One region of the Mesorhizobium sp. C372A genome, then DNA from elsewhere that is predicted to be linked to it. Evidence: predicted binding sites of a transcription regulator. Region 1 holds the regulator's gene; the other holds the start of a gene.
What was found. The regulator LexA, encoded in region 1, represses DNA repair genes until DNA is damaged. The targets are predictions, from matches to a motif close to TGTTCNNNNTGTGTTCNG.
Positions count from the first base shown of each region.

Region 1 (3,370 bases):
TGCCGCCACTGCCGCCCTTGTCGGCGCCTATGCCGGCTGGGCCGATTACCGCGCCGACAAGGTGAGAACGCCGCCGGCAAAGCGCTCCTTCGTCGGCTTCCTGTCGCGAAAATTCGCGCTGGCCATGGGCGGCCTCGCAATGACCTCGATCATCGCCGGCAGTGCAACCTTGCTGTTCGCCATCTGGCATTTTCAGCGTGTGTCGCCGCTCAGCCTGATCGCCAATCTGGCCGTGATGCCGATTGTTTCGTTGATCGTCATGCCCTTTGCCGTGCTCAGCGCACTGGCGATGCCGTTCGGCGCCGACGGGCCGTTCCTCTATGTGATGGGCAAAGGTCTGATGGCGATGATCGCTATATCGGCCTGGATTTCCGAGCGCTCGCCGGTCGACGCCGTCGGGCTGATCTCCATCCGCTCGGTGCTGTTAGTGGCGGTCGCCCTCGTCATCGCCACCATGGCCACCACCTGGCTCAGGTTGGCGGCCGTGCCTTTCGCGCTGGCCGGCCTGTTGACGGTGCCGCAGGTGCTTACGCCAGACGTGCTCATATCCGAGGATGCGCATCTGGTGGCCATGCCGATCGGTGGCGGCGAACTCGCCCTCAACCGCGAACGCTCCAACGAATTCACCACGGACAATTGGAAACGGGCGCTGCGGGCCGAAACCATTATCCCACCTGAGATTTTCGAGGCAACAGATACGCGGTTCGATCTCGATCCGCTCGATCTGCCGCCCGGCTCGCCCTTCTATTGCACCGGCGATCTCTGTATCGCCCGGCACCCTTCCGGAGCCATTGTAGCGCTTGCGAAAGACCGCAAGACGGCGCGGCCGGCCTGTGCCTTCGCTAGCCTGATCGTCATCGATGACGCCACGGCCTACAATCCGTGCCGCGACCCGCTGGTGCTGGTCGTGACGAAGAAACAGCTGGCCCGCGACGGCAGCGCCGCCGTCTTCTTCGATCCGCAATCGGCAGCTGCAGCGCCAACCATCCGCTTCGCCGTCGACAAGCCGTATCGCCCCTGGCACGAGCAACGCCGCTTCTCCCGCGAAGCGCGCGGCCTGCCGCCTTACAACCAGCGTGAAAAGTACAAACCCAAGCCGGCTCAGTAGCGCCGGATCAATCCGACAAGCTTGCCCTGCACCTTCACCCTGTCCGGTCCAAAAATGCGGGTCTCGTAGGCCGGGTTGGCGGCTTCCAGGGCGATCGAGGCGCCCTTGCGGCGGAAGCGTTTCAGGGTCGCTTCCTCATCGTCGACCAACGCCACCACGATCTCGCCGGGGCTGGCTGTGTCGGCATTGCGGATGATGACCGTGTCGCCATCGAAAATGCCGGCCTCGATCATCGAATCGCCCTTGACCTCGAGCGCGTAGTGTTCACCGCCCATGATCATGTCGGGCGGCACCGAGATCGAATGGGTCTGATGCTGGATGGCGTCGATCGGCACGCCGGCGGCGATGCGTCCCATCACCGGGATTGAAATCGAGGAAACGGCATCGTCATTGCCGGCAGACATCGAACGCGACGGCGAGCCCGGCCTGATCTGGCGGCCGAGACCGCCTTGGCCCATCGCGCCTTGTCCTTGGCCGCCTTGCCCTTGGCCGGTTTGACCAAGACTGCCCTGAATGACGCTCGGCGAAAACTTCCTCGCCGCATTGAGGCCTGGTGCGATCGAGTCGGGCAGCCGCAGCACTTCCAGCGCGCGCGCCCGGTTCGGCAGCCGGCGAATGAAACCGCGCTCCTCAAGCGCCGTGATCAGGCGGTGGATGCCGGACTTGGAGGCGAGGTCAAGCGCTTCCTTCATCTCATCGAAGGACGGCGGGATTCCGCTCTCCTTCAGGCGTTCATGGATGAACATCAGAAGCTCATGTTGTTTGCGCGTCAGCATCGCGGCCCCCAGGGGTTCTGAAACCAGAATCAGAAAAAACAAACCCAGAACAAACACTATCTGTTCCAGTTGTGTTCCGCAACCTTTTAAAGTTTAATGAATGTGTTGACGTTTTGTTCAGCGTAACGTTCGGCACCGCGAGCGGCGCTCGTAGTCGTTGGCCGGCAACGGGGTGAAACAAAGACAAGGTGCCCTGCGTCGTCGGCTACGATCGCCGCTTCCTTTTCGGACGGGGCTGCGCAGCATCCGCGCCGGGTTCACTCTGGGCATAGACCTGCAGCGTGTAGCCGATGTGAGCGGTCATCAGAGTTTTCGCACGTTCGACGTCGCGATCGAGGGCCGCTTCCATCAGGGCGGTATGGTGTTCGATCGCCACGGCGTCGCGCAGGGCCGCCACGGCCTTCCGGTGGCCATCCGTGCGGCCGGCGGCGGCGCGCAGCGTCGGGGCCAGACCCAGAAAGCGGTGATGGCGATGCAATTGGTCGGAAATCGTCGCATTGAAGCGCAGCAGCCAGCTGGATGTCGCGGCACTGAGCAGCGCCGCATGGAAGGCATCGTGTTTTTCGTACCACGCGTCGACCGCATCATCCGATGGATCGTCGAGAACAGACCCGCACCGTGAGAGACGATAGTGGGCGGCAACGACCGCGTCTTCCCACTCACGGTCGCCCTTCTCGATCGATTCCACCAGCAGGGGCAGTTCGACCACCAGCCGCGCACGCGCCAAATCCTCGAGCTCCGCCCGAGAGACGGGAGCGACCGCAAACCCGCGGTTGCTGATGGCGGTCACAAGCCGTTCCGCCTCCAGCCGCGACAGCGCCTCGCGCAACGGCGTCCAGCCGATGCCGTAGGTGTTGCGCAGCGTGCTCAGCTTCAACGGCGCGGCAGGCGCCAGCCGGGTCGCAAGAATATCGCGCCTGAGCAGGCGATAGGCCACTTCCGTCTTCGAGGTCTGCTCGTCATCCAGCATCGTGATCCATCAGACATAAACGCTCGGGCGGATCATTATATATCAAAGCCTTTCAGTGGGTGAATTATATATAATGTTTGACAGTTCAAGGGCGACCACTCAAGATCGCCGGCATGTTTGGGCGGCAGGCTCCGCCGCGCGCGTTTGTCCATGGAGGGGCGCCGGATCATGAGCACGACACCCGATCTCGCTACAATCGAAGCAATGGATGCCGCCGATCCGCTGCGCTCCATGCGTGAACGCTTTGTCTTGCCGCAAGGCGTGATTTATCTCGACGGCAATTCCCTGGGCGCCGCGTCAGCGGTCGTCTTCAGCGAACTGCAGCAGGCCGCCACGCAGGAATGGGCGCACGACCTCATTCGCGCCTGGAACACCGCCGGCTGGTTCAACATGCCGGTGGAACTCGGAGATCAGCTCGGGCGACTGATCGGCGCGGCTGATGGGCAGACGGTGGTCTGCGACACAACCTCGATCAACATCTACAAGCTGCTGCACGCAGCGCTCGGCATGCGGCCG
Region 1 is NZ_CP100475.1:4,635,762-4,639,131, reverse strand. It holds gene NLY42_RS22265 (ComEC/Rec2 family competence protein) at 1-1,108, shown strand, start outside; gene lexA (transcriptional repressor LexA) at 1,102-1,884, opposite strand; gene NLY42_RS22255 (GntR family transcriptional regulator) at 2,090-2,854, opposite strand; gene kynU (kynureninase) at 3,023-3,370, shown strand, end outside.

Region 2 (3,370 bases), 2.5 Mb from region 1:
ATCAAGGGCAGGAAGGGCGACACTGTCGTCGACCAGGACGAGTACATCCGCCACGGCGCCACCATCGACGCCATGTCCAAGCTGAAGCCGGCTTTCGACAAGGACGGCACCGTGACCGCCGCCAACGCGTCGGGCATCAATGACGGCGCCGCCGGCGCGCTGCTGATGAGCGAGGCTGAAGCCACAAGGCGCGGCATCACCCCGCTGGTGCGCATCGCCTCATGGGCGACGGCCGGCGTCGATCCGGCGATCATGGGCACCGGACCTATTCCCGCCTCGAAGCGGGCGCTCGAGAAGGCCGGCTGGTCGGTCAAGGACCTCGACCTTGTCGAGGCCAATGAAGCCTTCGCCGCGCAGGCCTGCGCCGTCAACAAGGGCATGGGCTGGGATACGTCGATCGTCAACGTCAATGGCGGCGCCATCGCCATCGGCCATCCGATCGGCGCGTCGGGCGCCCGCGTCTTCAACACGCTGGTTTTCGAGATGCGCCGCCGCGGCGCCAAGAAGGGCCTTGCCACGCTGTGCATCGGCGGCGGCATGGGCGTCGCTCTGTGCGTGGAAGCGCTGTGAAAGAGAAGTGAGTAGTGAATAGGGAGTAGTGAATGGGGAAGAAGGAGCAGCGCGGCGGGATATCGATCCCTACTCGCTACTCCCTACTCCCTATTCCCTTCTTCCGACCAAAGGGAGGAAGAACTTTCAATGACCAAAGTAGCGCTCGTCACCGGTGGATCGCGCGGCATCGGCGCCGCCATATCGATCGGCCTGAAGAATGCCGGTTACACCGTTGCAGCCAACTATGCCGGCAATGACGAGGCAGCGGGGAAGTTCAGCGCACAAACCGGCATCAAGGCCTACAAATGGTCGGTCGCCGACTACGACGCCTGTGCCGCCGGAATCAAACAGGTCGAGGCCGATCTCGGCCCGGTCTCGGTGCTGGTCAACAATGCCGGCATTACCCGCGACGCCATGTTCCACAAGCTCACGCGCGAGCAGTGGAAGGAAGTCATCGACACCAATCTGTCTGGGGTCTTCAACATGACGCATCCGCTGTGGGGCGGCATGCGCGACCGCAAATTCGGCCGCGTCATCACCATTTCCTCCATCAACGGCCAGAAAGGCCAGGCCGGCCAAGTCAACTATTCCGCCGCAAAGGCCGGCGACATCGGCTTCTCGAAGGCGCTGGCGCAGGAGGGCGCGCGCGCGGGCATCACAGTCAATGTCATCTGCCCCGGCTACATCGCCACCGAGATGGTCAAGGCGATCGACGAGAAGGTGCTGAATGAACGCATCATCCCGCAGATTCCGGTCGGCCGCCTCGGCGAACCGGAAGAGATCGCGCGTTGCGTCGTCTTCCTCGCTTCCGAAGACGCCGGCTTCATCACCGGTTCGACCATCACAGCCAATGGCGGCCAGTATTTCGCCTGAACGACAGCATTTCGCCCGGTAGGACGGGCCGGCTTATGGCCCGTTTTTTCATCGCCGGCCGGCGATGTTCCCGGGCTGCGCGCGAGACATTGACCCGTTCCGGCACGCGAAGATTAACGATTTCCAGGCGCCCTGTGCAAACCCGGTTCGCAAGCTGTGAATTCTCGGTGGGCAAGCTGTGGATAACACAACATGTTGGGGTGAACAAACCAGGAAAATCCCGCCATCGCTGATTCGTCACCCATTCGTTCCGGCTTTGAGCGGAACGTTAACGACCAAGGCCGAAAACCACCGGAAACTGGTTAAGGCCGATTAAGAAAATTCAACAATTTCATAATGTTGGCCGAGGCGTATCGGATCACGACGATGCCCCACCGGCAAAGGTTAACGCCAATGGTCGCCTTGCAGGAATCGGGCCAGTTTCCGCGATTCAGCATATGGTGAGACTCAGGCTCGCAAAATCCACATGTAGCCGTGAACAAAAGCTGAATCTACCGGAGTCACTGATTCGTCGCCGATTCGTTCCAGACTCGTTCCAACTGTTAATTGAGACCTCAAAGACGAACCGTGGGATTGCCGGCCGGAACATTCCGCTTTCGCTTCGCGCCTGAAATCCCTATGTGTCGCCTGTCATACGCGCCACGCGAGGCGCGCTCCCGACAACACGATGCAGAAAGCCTCATCTCCAGGCCGATGAACATCCAGCCGAAACACACCGAGCCGCTGATCCTGTCGGGCCGCGACGTGACTGCCGTGCTGGGTCCGACCAACACCGGCAAGACCCATCTCGCCATCGAGCGCATGGTGGCGCATGAGAGCGGCATTATCGGCCTGCCGCTCCGCCTTCTGGCGCGCGAGGTCTATGCCCGCGTCTGCGAAAAGGTCGGCGCCCACAAGGTGGCGCTCATCACCGGCGAGGAAAAAATCCAGCCGCCCGGCGCGAAATATTCGGTCTGCACCGTCGAAGCCATGCCGCGCGAGACCGACGTTGCCTTCGTCGCCATCGACGAGGTGCAGCTCGCCGGCGACCTCGAGCGCGGCCACATCTTCACCGACCGTATCCTGCACCTACGCGGCCGCCAGGAAACGCTGCTGCTCGGCGCGGCCACCATGCATGGCATCCTGCAAAAGCTGCTGAGAGGCGTCTCGGTGGTGACGCGCCCTCGCCTGTCGCACCTGGCCTATGCCGGTTCGAAGAAATTGACCCGCCTGCCGCGGCGTACGGCCATCGTCGCCTTCTCCGCCGACGAGGTCTATGCCATCGCTGAGCTGATCCGCCGCCAGCAAGGAGGAGCGGCGGTCGTGCTCGGCGCGCTGTCGCCCCGCACCCGCAACGCCCAGGTGGCAATGTTCCAGGCAGGCGACGTCGACTATCTCGTCGCCACCGACGCCATCGGCATGGGCCTCAACCTTGATCTCGATCATGTCGCCTTCGCCCAGAACCGCAAATTCGACGGCTACCAGTACCGCAACCTGACGGCGGCCGAGCTCGGCCAGATCGCCGGCCGCGCCGGCCGGCATCTGCGCGACGGCACCTTCGGCGTCACCGGCCAGGTCGATCCGCTGGACGAGGAACTGGTCAAGCGCATCGAGGGGCACGAGTTCGATCCGGTGAAGGTGCTGCAATGGCGCACCGCGCATTTCGACTTCGCCAGCCTCGACGCGCTGAAGCGCTCGATCGAGGCCAACGCGCCGGTCGAAGGCCTGACGCGCGCGCTGCCGGCGGTCGATGCGCAGGCGCTCGAACATCTCTCCCGCGACGAGGACATCCGCGCGCTGGCTACCAATGCCAAGCGCGTCGCGCTGCTGTGGGAAGCCTGCGCGTTGCCGGACTACCGCAAGATCGCGCCGGCCCAGCACTCCGACCTGATCGCTTCTATCTACACCGACCTCGCCAAACACGGCCATGTCGACGAGAACTACATGGCCGAGCAGGTGCGCCGCG
Region 2 is NZ_CP100475.1:2,137,210-2,140,579, reverse strand. It holds gene NLY42_RS10070 (acetyl-CoA C-acetyltransferase) at 1-570, shown strand, start outside; gene phbB (acetoacetyl-CoA reductase) at 700-1,425, shown strand; gene NLY42_RS10060 (helicase-related protein) at 2,119-3,370, shown strand, end outside.
Region 2: a site for LexA is predicted at 1,946-1,963, ahead of NLY42_RS10060 (helicase-related protein). Genes of this name have one in related genera too.